DNA from 3 places in the Marinobacter sp. MBR-105 genome. Region 3 is predicted to be linked to each of the others. Evidence: predicted binding sites of a transcription regulator. Region 3 holds the regulator's gene; each other region holds the start of a gene.
The links. Region 3 encodes FliA, which starts transcription of late flagellar genes. Its sites were predicted from a motif close to CTAAAGTTTNNNNNNNNNNNGCCGNTAA; they were not measured.
Positions count from the first base shown of each region.

Region 1: a site for FliA is predicted at 1,801-1,828, ahead of ACSSVV_RS15955 (methyl-accepting chemotaxis protein). Genes of this name have one in related genera too.
Region 2: a site for FliA is predicted at 2,816-2,843, ahead of ACSSVV_RS17325 (methyl-accepting chemotaxis protein). Genes of this name have one in related genera too.

Region 1 is NZ_JBRJHG010000014.1:99,299-104,075, forward strand. Features, by position in the region: gene ACSSVV_RS15955 (methyl-accepting chemotaxis protein) at 1-1,704, opposite strand, end outside; gene ACSSVV_RS15960 (hypothetical protein) at 1,931-2,785, opposite strand; gene ACSSVV_RS15965 (NAD(P)H-binding protein) at 2,849-3,526, opposite strand; gene arfB (alternative ribosome rescue aminoacyl-tRNA hydrolase ArfB) at 3,624-4,037, shown strand; gene ACSSVV_RS15975 (BCCT family transporter) at 4,034-4,777, opposite strand, start outside.
Region 2 is NZ_JBRJHG010000017.1:32,398-37,174, reverse strand. Features, by position in the region: gene ACSSVV_RS17340 (DUF1631 domain-containing protein) at 1-1,170, shown strand, start outside; gene ampD (1,6-anhydro-N-acetylmuramyl-L-alanine amidase AmpD) at 1,276-1,887, shown strand; gene ACSSVV_RS17330 (histidine kinase) at 1,887-2,774, shown strand; gene ACSSVV_RS17325 (methyl-accepting chemotaxis protein) at 2,891-4,777, shown strand, end outside.
Region 3 is NZ_JBRJHG010000001.1:545,527-550,303, forward strand. Features, by position in the region: gene ACSSVV_RS02625 (chemotaxis protein CheA) at 1-34, opposite strand, end outside; gene ACSSVV_RS02630 (protein phosphatase CheZ) at 53-838, opposite strand; gene cheY (chemotaxis response regulator CheY) at 860-1,243, opposite strand; gene ACSSVV_RS02640 (RNA polymerase sigma factor FliA) at 1,404-2,147, opposite strand; gene ACSSVV_RS02645 (MinD/ParA family protein) at 2,180-2,992, opposite strand; gene flhF (flagellar biosynthesis protein FlhF) at 3,066-4,379, opposite strand; gene flhA (flagellar biosynthesis protein FlhA) at 4,435-4,777, opposite strand, start outside.

The DNA of each region.
Region 1 (4,777 bases), on a different contig from region 3:
CGCATTGAGCGCTAGCAGATTGGTCTGGGCTGCAATGTCGTTGATCATTTCAGCCGCCTTGCCGATCTCATCCGTGCGTTCACTCGCGGCGCGGATACCCTCGGCCGAACGCACGATAACGTCGCGAATGCTCTCGGTTTCACGGCTGACACGGGCAAACTGATCTTTGGCGCGAGCCACCACATCTTCCATACTTACTCGCATTTCCTGCGCTGTGGTCGAGGCATTTTCGATTTCGTTCTGCTGCAGATCTGCGCCCTTCAGCATCTGCTCTATGTCGTGTACCACCTGCTGAATCTTTTCATCCGCCTGGCGGTTCTGACCCACAAGGTGTTCACTGGCGGAGCGGGATTCACCCGCAAGACTGATGACCTGCCCCACCATGCCGTCGAGGGTATCCAGAAAGCTGTTCATCCAGCGCGCGAGATCCCCGCTCTCATCCCGCTTGGTCTTGCCGACATCGAGACGCTGGCGCAGATTCCCGCCTCCTTCGGCAATGTTTCGTATGACATCCGCAAGTGATGACAGGCTATCTGCCAATGGTTTGGCGGAACTTGCCCGGAAGATGACAAGCCCCAGGAGCGCAACCATCGCGTTCACGGAGGCTTCCAGCCACAGGGGAGCACCGCTTGCCGAAACCGCTACGTTTGCTGCCCAGATAAGCGCCATAAGGACCCCGAGCCGCGCCGTCAGTCGATAGCTGACCGAACGTTTCCGATACACCTCCTCCAGGTCGCCTTCACACATCATGCCCCAACGATCAGGAGACCCGGGTAACTGGAAGGTCACGCCTTTGCCAATCACCGGTATGTGGCGATAGTCGGAATAGCCGGGGTACTTAACGTAGAGGTTTTCACCGCGGGCCATGGTTTCGCGTACCCCTGGGTGCAACTGCCCCGTAGCCGGGTCGGTGAAACGTATTTCGAACTCGGTGTGTTCCCGAATCCGTACTGTACCGAAGCCCGTACGGATTCCGTCTTTGAGGTTGTCACCGTGACTGAAGGTGGCGTCTTCAAACCGCGAGCGCGACAAGGCAACTCCCGGTCTGATCGACGGATCAAACTGACTGTCGATCATGAAAATGTAGTTGTCGCCGGACTCTTCAAAAATGTGCCCGGCTTCGCGCTGAATCAGGTCACTCATGACATCGTTCGGAACCCGGGCACAGACTGCCGCTGCCTGATTGCCAGCGAGAGCGACCGGCTGGTAGAACATCAGCGTGACATCGTCATGAAACCTGGAGGTTGTGGCACCAAGCTGCAAGGTGACCGGATCACTGTAGGGCCCGTGGAGAAACCGCTCTCTCACCCCTCGTTGCACGGCCGCGGGCATGAGACCTGCGGCTCCGGTTCTGCCGGTCACCGTCGAGGCGACAACAGAGCCATCTTCTCTCACAACGAAAAGCTCGGAGATTTCCCGGAGGCGCGTAACGGCCGAATCCAGCACCTCTGAAATGCTATCCTCTTCGCTACCCTCAAGCCGTGCCGCAAGCCCCTCAAGGAAGGCCCACTTGCCATTTGCCCAGTTAATCAGCGCTTCGCGACGGGTTTTCGCGATGCTCTCGAATATCTCTTCATTCGTTGCATATTGCTGGCGGTTCAAAAAACAGGACCATCCCATCCGCAACTTACCTGTGGCCCCAAACCAGGGCAACCAGCCCCGCTCATCGGATGAAAGGTTCATGGAATCACTGCGTAAAGTCATAGCGCGCCTTCCTCAATCGGTACTGCATGCCTGCACTACAACGATGTGGTGCAAACATACCTGCTTTCAGAAGGAAGCTAAGCAAAGAGCGGGCCTGAACCGGCGGACTGGTCAAAACCTGAAGGGAGGTAGCAATTGCCGGATTCAAAGGATGAGAGGGCGCACCATCGGGGTGCGCCAGCAAAAATACGCACCATGGAAGGGCAAGGAGCCCCCCCCCCTGAGCTCAGCGGGTCTTCAGATTCTCCAGAAACTCAGCCATTTCTGCTTGCATGTCGACAACACGTTGCCGCCATTCCGCCTTGTAGGCCGCAAACTCCTCGCTCAATTCGCTCAATTGCAGCTGGGCTTCGGCGGCGGTCGCGGTGCTCTCCGCAAGCGTTTTCAAGTTGGCTTCAGACAACTGCTCCCGCTGGTCTTCAAGCCTGATTACCGTTTCGTTCAAGGTACGTTTGTCCTGCGGCGTTGCAGATGGAGTAGATTCAAGCGCTTCCCGCAGGGATTCAGACAGCTCTTCCAGATGCTGGCTCAGCTGGTCACCGTACTCTTCAGCCAACGCCGACATATCTTCATTCATACTCTGGGCCTGTTGCTGCAACTCCCGCCCCAGCCTCTCAAGCTCTACCGCCATCTCATCGGATTGATTTGCCCAGCGACTCTTGAGATCTTCACCCAGTCTTTCCAGCTGCCCAACAAGACTTCCCCATACCGGGCCCTGTTTCAGGGCATCGCCGGTGCGATAATAATCCACCAGCCAGTCGTCACCTTTACGTACCAGATAGGTTAAGGACTCCGTGGCTTCGTTCCGGCCCTCCAGACCACTCAGGGTGGTGGTTACCCGAGCCAGATTGTCATCAATGACCACACGCCCCCACTCAATGCTCACGTTCTGCCATTGCTGTTCAAAACCATCGAACCCCGCTTCATCGACCAGGGTTGAATAATCTGCGGCCGCTTCAGCATCCTCTTCAAGTACAGCTTGCCAAAATGCTTCGGATACTTCCTGGGGCGATTCCGGGCGACTGCAACCTGTCGCCATGAGTACGGAAAACACCATAAAAGGAACAAGTACATATTTCATTAATCAACCTCATCGATCACCCGGGAACAGTGACCCGGATTTTACATCAGGTGAAGGACAGCATTAGCGACGATTGCCCATCGTTAAGATATCGTCGTACTCCCACACTCTCACCACTGCACCGCCCGAAGTGATTCCGCCAATGGTCTCAAGCTCGTTGACCATGGCCGACGCTACGGCTTCCGCGTCAATCGCCCGATATTTTCTCAGTGGCCCGATCAACGCCCGATTCGCAACCGGCATGACGGCCACACCAAGAGCCTCGGCCGTTCGAGCCTCCTTGCGCTGCCCCAGCAACAGGCTCGGGTGGTAGATCGTAAGATAAGGAAATTTCAGCGCCCGGACATTGTCCTCAAGCTCTCCTTTGACTCGATTGTAGAAAACCGGGGATTGCGAAGATGCTCCGATGGCCGACATCAGAATCAATGCCCGTGCACCGGCGTTACGGGCCATCTGAGCTGCCTTCAATGCATAGTCATGATCGACCTTGCGAAAGGCTTCTCTGGAGCCTGCCTTTTTCAGGGTCGTTCCAAGGCAACAGATCAGGACATCCACCTGGAAAGCGTCAGGCTGAGCCTCCATCGCATCAAAATCCATGAAGCGCTGCTCCAGTTTCGAATTTTCCACGACCATCGGCCGGCGAACCGGAGCGATCACAGTCGATATCTCCGGCTGCTCGAGGAGCTTCTCCACCACCATGCCTCCGGTCAGGCCGGTAGCGCCTAAAACCATCACCTTCATTCGGTGTCTCCCTGTGTTCATCGCTTCTGATTGGTTGCCGGATTGCGTAGGATGATACTCGTAAACATCCGAATCCGAGCTCTCAACACGTGCCACTATGCTGAAATTATCCAATGCCGTCGAACTGGCAGACTGGGAAATCCAGATTACGCAGATACGATCCCAGGGGGCCGGCGGTCAGAATGTGAATAAGGTTGCCTCTGCCGTACACCTCCGGTTCGACGTCCTGCATTCCACCCTGCCGCCGTTTTACAAAGAACGTTTGATGGCATTGTCCGACCAGCGCATCAGTAAAGACGGCGTGATTGTGATCAAGGGGCAGTCTTTCCGCACGTTTGAGCAGAACAAAGAGGACGCGCTGAACCGACTCAAGACTCTCATTCAGGAGGCAGTGAAGCCGCAAAAAGCCCGCCGGCCAACGCGGCCGACGAAATCCTCCCAACGGCGGCGTGTGGATAACAAAACCCGCCGTGGAGAGATCAAATCCCTGAGGGGAAAAGTAAAAACCTAAGCCAGCCCCTGCTCTTTCGCCAGGGCTGATGCGGCCCGGGGACCGGTCCACAAAGAAGGGAGAATAATCAACGACACCGGAATGGCTGTGATAACAATGAACTGTTGCAACACCCCAATCTGACCGGCCCCCATATAGAGAAGAATCGCGGCCATCAGTGCCATGGCGCCACCCCAGAAAACGCGAATCCAGGGTTGCGGCTCGTCATGGCCGGCCCCCACCATCGCAATGGAGTAGCTCATCGAATCTCCGGTTGTCGCCACAAAGATGGTGGTCAGCAACAGGATTGCGGCCGCCATCCAGGTGCCTCCCGGCAGTGCCTGCGCAACCGTCAATGTGGCGACGTCAAACCGGAAATTGTTCAAAGCGTCGGTCAAATCAAACGTGCCGGACAGCTGATGGTATATGCCAGAGCCACCCAGCAACGTGAACCAGATGGTCGTGGCGATGGGTGCCAGTATGGCGACTGCCATGATGGTTTCACGGATGGTTCTACCCCGTGAGATTCTCGATACAAACACTGCCATCAAGGGGGTATAGCCAATAAACCAGGCAAAGAAAAACACCGTCCACCACTTCATCCACCAATCGGGCGCCGTCTGTGCTGTCATGGTCGCCATGGAAAAAAACGAGCCCAGATATTCGCCCATGGATTGCAGGTAGACATCCGTAAGGAATAGCGTGGGGCCAAACACAAAAATAACGCCGGCAATAATCAGCGCCAGGATGACGTTGAAACG
Region 2 (4,777 bases), on a different contig from region 3:
CCGGTGCTCAAGGTCGCACTCAGCGACAAGAACTTTTTCAATCGTGGTGGCCATCCGGTTCGCAAGCTCCTCAACGAACTTGCCCTGGCCGCCATTGGCTGGAGCGAGAAACGTGCCGGAATGCGTGATCCGCTTCGGGAAAAGATTGAGGAAGTGGTGGGTCGGGTGCTGACCGAATACACCGATCAGGTAGGGCTGTTCGAGGAATTGCTGAAGGACTTTGGTCACTTCATGGATCTGGATCGCCGCCGTCGCGAGCTGGTTGAGCAGCGCCTTCGGGATGCCGAAGAAGGACGCGCCCGGCAGGAACGTGCCAGTCAGGCTGCTACCGATGTTATCCGTGAGCACACGGCAGGCCGGGACATTCCCGAGCCGGTTTTACAGGTGCTGAACGAGCCCTGGACCCGTTACCTGCAGTGGGTGGTGTTGCGCGAGGGTGAAGAAAGCGAGCGTTGGCTGCAGGCAAAGGCCATCAGCGAGCGGCTGGTGTGGAGTGTTGACCCGCGACCAGTGTCTTCTGATACCCGGGCGGAACTGTTGCGAATGATTCCAGAGGTGGTGGAAGAGCTCCGCAGGGCGCTTCAGGAAATCTCCTGGGATCCGTTTGCAACCGATGCGGCCATCCGGGACCTGGAGCTTGCCCATGTCGATGTTTTCCAGAAACTGGTGACCGCGCCGGTTGTTGAAGACAAGGCACCCACGATTGAGAATTTCGAGGTACCTGAAGCTCCTGCAGAGCCGGCGGAAACTCCCGAGCAATCGGAACCTGCGCCGGAGGTGATTGACGAGGTGGCTGAACCTGCGTCAGTCAAGCCTGCTGAGGTCTCAGTCGGCGTTGAGACGGCAGCCGTCGCCGAGGAATCCGCGGAGATCCAATCACCAGTAGCGTCGGCGGAATGGCTGGCGAAGGCGGATGGCCTGAGAGTCGGATCCTGGGTTGAAATGGCCAGAGACGAGACCAGGGTCCGTTGCAAGCTGGCCGCCTTTATCAAGGCCACCGGCAAGTACATCTTTGTTAACCGCAGTGGTGCGAAGGTGGCGGAATATCATAGGGATGACCTGGCGATTGCTCTGCAGGAGCAGGCGATCACCATGCTGGATGACGGCCTGATCTTTGATCGGGCACTGGAGTCCATCATCGACAACCTGCGTCATAACCGAAAAGACTGATCTCTGGTACTGAGTGCCCACGCAGGGCACCGGCGACGTCGTGGCATCCATGGGCGCTTTGTGATTCAATCATCTGCATGAGTCCCCTGCGCCGATGGAAACACGTTGTCTAGTATCCAGAACGATCATCACCCACACTCCCTGAAGGATGCGGCAGCACTTTTGCGTTCCAGTGGCCGGTTCCCCGGCGTGCGCTGGTGTCCGTCGCCCAATTTTGGTCCCCGCCCGGACGGTTCTTCTATCTCACTGCTGGTGGTTCACAACATCAGCCTGCCGCCGGAACAGTTTGGCGGCCCGCACATCGAGAATTTTTTCTGTAACTGTCTGGATACCGCTGCCCACCCCTATTTTGAAACGATCGCAGAGCTGAAGGTGTCTGCGCACGCGTTGATTCGCCGGGATGGTTCCGTTATTCAGTTTGTCAGCTGTCTGGACAGGGCATGGCATGCTGGCCGTTCGAGTTTTCAGGGTAAGGAGGAGTGCAACGACTACTCCATTGGTATCGAGCTCGAAGGTGCGGATGACGTTCCCTATACCGATGATCAGTACCGTGCGCTGGCGCGTCTGGCGCGCCTGGCAATGACAGCCTGGCCGGAAATCACGCCGGGTCGCATTGCCGGCCACAGTGATATTGCTCCGGGCCGAAAAACCGATCCAGGGCCCGCGTTTGAGTGGTCTCGCTTCCGGGCACTGCTGTCGAACGAGGAGATGGCCTGATGTCGTTGGTTGTTTTTCTGATTGCGTACGTGATTCGCCGCAGGCTGGACCGCGCCGACCATCTGGCCAGCGATGAGATCTGGCGTCGCTGGTTTCATCGTTGGGGCCGGATAGAAGCGGGTCAGGAGCGGTCAGTCTGGAGAGGGGCGCTGCTGGTTGTGTTACCCTCTCTGGCGCTCGCTGGCGCGTGGGCGCTGTCCCGTGAGGCGGGCTACCGCTATGCCCTGTATCCGCTTGAACTGTTGCTGCTGGTGGTGCTGATGGGGGCGCCGGGCTGGCGCAAGGTGCTGCGAGCCTATTCTGATGCCTGGCGGCGCGGAGATATGCAGGCTGCCTGGCACCATGTTCAAGAGCGCCTGCCCGCCTCCGAAAGAGGAGCGGCGCTATCGCCAGAAGCCATGCACCTGTCGGTGTCGCGGGCGCTGATGGTCTCGGTTTTCGAGCGTTTCTTCCTGGTGGTTTTCTGGTACGCCGTCGGCGGCATAGCGCTGGCTTTTCTGGCTCGCGGGCTTGTAGCTCTGGCGGGTCAATGGCCGCAGGCGGCCGCGCGGGAACGCTATCAGCGGGCGGCCCGGCTTATCGGCTGGATTCCTTCCCGCTTGCTGTCATGCACATTCGGACTCGCCGGTGACCTGGCCGGCTGGTCCCGGGAAATACGCAAGGTATTCCCGGGATTCGGGAAAAAGACCGCGGATGTGCTCATGATTTCCGCCAACGGGTCGTTAACTGGTTATGCACTTGATCCTGCGCGCTTTTCGGAGTTGCACCCGGAAGAGTGGCCCGATTTTGGTGGACGGAGCCTCAGCGCCATAAGGGACCTCCTCAACCGGAGCATGCTGGTGTGGATATGTGCGCTTGCATTGCTGGTGATCGCAGGCATGGCCTAGCCGGAAAGCAAAAACGGATTACAGAATAACACTAAATAGTGATTAAGTTTTTCCGGCAACGGGCGATAATCAAACAAAAGAATAAAGATTCAGTTGTTAGAAGCAGCGAGGGCTCTGTGAACTATATAATCAATCCGGCTGTAGCACTGATGAATCGGCTGCCCATGGTTTACAAATTCAGCCTCATCAGCATTCTCTTTCTTGGCCCTATCATCGTGCTTTCCTGGTTGGTGATTTCCGGGCTCAACCAGTCGGTTCAGACCATGACCCGCGGCATTGAAGGTCTTGCAGAACTCCAGAAGGTGGAACGCCTGCTGGTGGCGTCGATGGATTACCGTGACTATCAGGCCCCGGGCATTCTGATAGACGAACAACCCCTGCTCGAAAAAGCCAACGAAGCGGCCAGTCGTATGGACGCCCTGTTGGCAGATCTCGCCGAACCACAGCGTTCTTTTGACACCTCCGGCTCCTGGCAGGAGCAGATTCTGGCTGTAAGGGAAGAATGGGAGACGCTCAAAGCCAACGATAACTATCAGGGCAACATTGACCCCCAGTTCAAGTACTACCAGGAATTTGTGCAGAAGGTGATGGCCTTGCTGCCGGCGACCATTGAAATCAGCGGGTTGGGGCAGGATGCGTCCCGGGAAAACCTGCTGCTGTTAGGGCTGGTACGTTCTGCGTTGCCTGAGTCTCGCACCGTTGTTGGCCGCGCCCGTTCATACGGTATTTTTGCGCTGGTGGAAGGTCAGGTGGGCTATGCACTCAGCGAAACCCTGAATGAAATCTACGATCAGTTGACCAACCGCAGTTCGCTGCTTTCGCCGGCCCTTTCCGTTGCCGTGGAGGCGTCGCCCCAACTGGCAGAGAGTGCGAGCGGTGCCTTGACCCGCACGGAAGAGAGCCTGATGACAGTGCGTGATGAGCTGGATCTGAATGTCATTACGCCTATGCGCCTGGAGCTGCCCTGGCAGGAATTCGATGAGACCGTATCGGCGCAGATGGGATATTACGATACCCTCAGCGATCGTATCTTCGATGTGGTTGCCGGTAATCTTGAGGATCGCCTGGCCCGCCAGACCGGGCAGCGCACTCTGATTCTGGTGGCGCTGATTGCTGTGATGCTGGTGGTGGTCTACCTCTATGTGGGCTTCTTTATGTCTGTGCGGATTGCCATCAACCGGTTCAGCGAAGCTGCAAGAAATGTGGCCGCCGGCGATATGACCACCCATATCCGGTTGAACAACCGGGACGAACTGGGTGAGCTCACCTCCGAGTTCAACAACATGACCGATCGTATCGCTGAGCTTGTCCGGTCGGTGGGCTCTACAACGGCAGATGTTGATCAGCAGGCGGTCCGGGTGAATGACACCGCATCGGCTAACAGTCAGGCCGTGGCCCGACAGATGGAAGAGACCGGTCAGATCAACGAGGCCATGGGCCAGATGGTGGAAGCGGTCAATGAAGTCACCGAGAGTGCGCACCGGGTGGCGGATAGTGCGGGGAATGCCGAGAAAGATACCGAGAAGGGCCGGGAAGTGGTGGCCGATACCGTGGCGACCATTAACCGGCTGGCGACGGAGATTGCTGGCGCCGTTGATGTCATCAACCGGGTGAGTGCGGACAGTGACAATATCAGTCAGGTTCTGGTTGAGATTAAAGCGATTGCCGAGCAGACCAACCTGCTGGCGCTGAACGCGGCCATCGAGGCAGCGAGGGCGGGAGAACAAGGGCGTGGCTTTGCGGTGGTGGCGGATGAGGTTCGCTCATTGTCCCAGCGTACCCACAAGTCCACTGAGGAAATTGAAGGCATGATTTCCCGGCTTCAGGGTGGTGTAAAAGAGGCGGTATCTGCCATGACCTCAAGTCACGATGCCACGGAGAAGACGGTACAGAAGTCTGGTGAAGTGACCGAAGCGCTGGATCGGATCGCCTCGGGCATTTCCGAGATCGTGGATATGAGCCACCAGATTGCCCAGGCGGCGGAGGAACAGTCGGCCGTGGCC
Region 3 (4,777 bases):
CCTGCAGGATCTCTTCATCAGCATCTAACGCCATGCGTCACCCTCTTTATTATCAGAATCCGAGACTGGACAGCAGATCGTCCACATCGTCCTGTCCCGAAACTACATCTTCCCGCTCATCGGCCTTGATCTGGGGCCCTACCCCTTTTTCGGCCGATTCTTCTTTTTCTTCAATCTGATGCACTGTGCCGGTCAGTTGATCAACGTGGCTGGCCATCACCACCAGACCAAGAAGGTTGTCTTCCACCTCTTTCACCAACGCGGTGACCTTCTGGATAACCTGACCGGTAAGATCCTGAAAATCCTGAGCCAGAAGGATTTCCGACAGGTTCTGGTACAGACTGTCGGAGTCTGTCGTCAGGCCAGCGAAGAACTTGTCGATGCGACCGTAAAGCTCCCGAAACTCCGCAGGCTCCATTTCACGACGGCGCAGACGCTGCCACTCATCCCGCAGGGAAACCGCTTCATCCCGCATGGCGTGAGCCACCGGCATGCTTTCCTCAACCAGATCCATGGTGCGGTTCGCCGCCTGGCTGGTCATCTGAACCACATAGGCCAGACGGTCAGAAGCGTCGCTCATCTTCGACAGCACTTCTTTCTGCTCGGCATTACGCGGGTCTATCTGGAAGTTCCGGATTGCCTCATGGAGGCTGCGGGTCAGTCGCCCCACTTCCCGATACAGACTCTGATCGCGAACCTCGCTCAGTTCATTGATCAGGGTCATCGCCTTGGCATAATTCCCGGCGTTTACATTCTCGGCCAGGTCGGAGGCCTGCTTTTGAAGCTTCTCCGCCACCTCCGGATCAAGGCCCTGATGGTTCTGTTTGGTATCACTCATGGCGAGCCATCCGACCTCTGGTTACTGGATTCGTTCGAAGATTTTCTCGATCTTTTCCTTCAGCACGGCTGCCGTGAAAGGCTTGACCACATACCCGTTCACCCCGGCCTGAGCCGCAGCCACGATCTGGTCCCGCTTAGCCTCTGCCGTTACCATCAGAACCGGCAGGTTCTTCAGGTTTTCATCAGCACGGACAGCCTTCAGAAGGTCAAAGCCCGACATGCCGGGCATGTTCCAGTCAGTCACCAGGAAGTCATACTTGCCGCTTCGGAGCATGGGCAACGCGGTGTTGCCATCGTCTGCTTCATCCGTATTGGTGAAGCCGAGATCTCGCAGCAGGTTTTTGATGATGCGTCGCATTGTGGAGAAGTCATCCACAATGAGAATTTTCATGTTCTTGTCCAATGGGACCTCCAGTCAGTAACACCCGGAATTCATTCAGCCTTTTGGAAGTCTAGCAGGCTGCTACCTTAAGCGCTTATTGTGTGGTGTTTGCGCACGTTGTAAAGCATCGTTTACCAAAAGCTACACAGCTTGCTGAGAGAGAAACACAGCACCTGGCCGATCAGTCGTTGTCACCATCCCGCCACTCGGCCAGCCGGCTGCGAAGTCGCAACGCCGCCTGGCTGTGAATCTGGCTTACCCGACTCTCACTGACCCCAAGTACCGCGCCGATTTCCTTGAGGTTGAGCTCTTCCTGGTAGTACAGGCTCAACACCAGCTTTTCGCGCTCAGGCAATTGCTCGATGGCGTCCGCCAGACTGCGCTGGAAAGCGCCGGAAGCAATACCGTCCAGTGGATTCTCACTGGCCTCTGGTTCTTCTATCGGCAGCTCGCCGGATTCATTGAGCTCATCAAGGCTAAAAAGTCGACCGCTGTTAGCGTCGGCCAGTGAGGCGTGATATTCGTCCAGACCAATGCCGAGCTCTTCGGCCACTTCAGCATCCTGGGCCTCGCGCCCGGTACGATCTTCCACTTGTTTGATGGCACTGGCGATTCGCCGGGCATTACGATGCACTGAGCGGGGCACCCAGTCGCCTTTGCGGATTTCGTCCACCATGGCGCCACGGATGCGAATGCCGGCATAGGTTTCAAAGGTGGCGCCCTTGCCTGAAGAGTAGCGCTGCGCAGCCTCCAGCAGGCCAATCATACCGGCCTGCATAAGGTCTTCGAGCTGCACCGATGCGGGCAGTCGGGCCATGAGATGAAGGGCGATTTTCTTGACCAGCGGCGCATGCTCTTCAATCAGGGCTGAAGGGCTCCTGGCGCCGGCCTGATGGTAAATTCCCAGATTTTTCGCCAATGTCATGTATCCGGTTTTCTTGTAGGACTGGATTCAGATCAGACTTCGACGAGCCGCTCCACGAAGAACTCGAGATGCCCCCTGGGAGAGGACGGCAAAGGCCAACTGTCCACTTTTTCGGCCAGAGCCCGGATAGCCAGCGAGGCTTTCGCCCTCGGATAGGCATCCAATACCGCTTTCTGTCTTTGGACGGCTTTCTTGACGGCCTCGTCGTAAGGCACGATACCTACATATTGTAGTGCCACATCCAGAAAACGCTCGGTGACCCGGGTCAGTTTTTCAAACAGATGGCGGCCTTCCTGCTCATTGCGGACCTGGTTTGCCAGGATACGGAAGCGGTTGGTGCCATAATCCCGGTTCATCAGTTTGATCAGCGCGTAGGCATCGGTAATGGAAGTAGGTTCGTCGCAGACCACCAGCAGAAGTTCCTGCGAGGCCCTGAGGAAGCTGACCACCGATTCAGAAATACCTGCGGCGGTATCCACAATCAGGACGTCAATCTGGTCGCCCAGCTCACTGAAAGCGTTGATCAGGCCGGCATGTTCCATGGCGCTGAGTTGGGTCATACGCTGGGTGCCGGAGGAAGCCGGTACAATCTTGATACCGCCAGGGCCATTCACCAGCACGTCTTTCAGATCACAATCGCCGCTGAGTACGTCTTGAAGATTTCGATTGGCGGTAATGCCGAGCAACACATCGATGTTGGCGAGCCCGAGATCCGCGTCCAGCAAGACAACCCGGCGCCCCTTCTGGGCCAGGGCGATACCGAGATTGACCGAAACATTGCTCTTGCCGACACCGCCCTTGCCGCCGGAAACCGCAATCACCTGAACCGGATGTGGTCTGCTCATACTGTTATCAGTCTCTTACTACGTTCTTGTACGGGCACGCGTGCCGGTGTTTTATTCTGGTCGCCAACGAGGCTCAGGCACCTTCGGCGACTGTCTGTGCGCTCTGCACGGCCTTAAGCCGTTCTACGCCCAGGCGCACTAACGGAATGGCCTCCGCCCTCTGGAGATCTTCCGGTATCTTCTGGCCATCGGTGTACCAGGCCACCGGTAAGCTGGTCTCCATAACGAACCCGAGCGCTTCGCCCAGGGTCAGGGCCTCATCAATCTTGGTCATGATGCAGCCTGCAAGGCTTGCCATCTTATAGCAATGCCACACGGATTTCATGATACGTGGCTGACTGGTGGCGGAGACCACCAGATGTGTACGGATATTGTGATCGCTGCGAGCCAACTCCGCCAGTTGTTCCTGGTAACCGCGGTCGGCACTGGTCAGGCCGGCAGTGTCAATCAGCACCAGGTGTCGATCCGATAACTCATCAAGAATGTCATCCAGGGAATGGCTCTCATCCACCACACGCACGGGCACATTCAGGATGCGGCCGAACACGAAGAGCTGTTCATGAGCGGCCACACGATAGCGGTCGGTGGTCACCAGTGCCAACGAATCCGGACCATGCTCAAGGACGTAGCGGGCCGCCAGCTTGCCAATGGTGGTGGTTTTGCCAGACCCGGTTGGCCCGACCAGGGCATAGATACCGCCGGCATCAAGCCAGTCTTCGCGACCGGTACGAACGCCGGTCGCCAGCATTTTCAGTGACTGCTTCCAGCCGTCCTCCAGACGCCCGGCCCGGTGCCGACGGGACAGAGAGCCGGCCAGCTCCGCGCCCAAACCGAACTCCTGCAGGCGCTCGGCCAATCGTTGCTGAACTGCGCTGTTGCCGGTCGGCGTGGCAGTTGCAGCCTTACCACTGACCAGATCACGCAGAGAGCTGATTTCGGCACGCATACTGGCCAGTTCATCGGCATAGCCACCGGCGCCGGATTCGCTACCCGCAAACGGCTTTGCCAGCGCTTCATCACTGGGACGTGACGCCGGAAAATCGGCAGTCTCGAAAGACAAGGACGACGCCACGCCACCTGAGGCGCCACTTCCTGCGCGCTTTTCCCGAACCTCACGAATGCGACTGCGGGACCGGTTCAGCTCCTCTTCCAGCCGACGATGCTGCTCGGCCTGCATCTCTGCCAGCCGGGAGCCGTTGGTGGCTTCAACCGCCCTATCGCCAAGACGCTGACGCGCCATGTTTTCGTCGTAGTCGAGTGCCGTCACGATCTCAACACCACCATCAACCCGGCGGTTAGACAGAATAACGGCATCCGGCCCCATTTCGTGGCTTACCTGCTTCAGGGCCTCAGCCATGGACTGCGCAAAAAACCGTTTTACTTTCATGCTGTTTCATCCTCCCACCGGCAAGCACTCTGGCTCCCCGCGATGCTCCGTCGGTTTATTGACCCACAGAAGCGACTATCGTGATCTGTTTGTTATCCGGGATTTCCTGGTAAGAGAGCACATGCAAACGCTCTACCCCGTAGCTGGCAAACTTCGCCAGTACTGGCCGCAAGGGCCCCGAAACCAGCAGGATGGCGGGCTTGCCGAGCATTTCCTGGCGCTGCACGCTGTCCTGAAGGGATCGTTGCAGCTTTTCCACCATGTTGGGCTCAAGCACCAGACCAATGTCATCCTGACCGCCGGATTGTTGACTCTGCTGAACAGACTTCAGCAATAACTGTTCCAGGTCTGGATCCAACGTGATAACAGGGATTTCGGCGTCGTTGCCACAAATACTC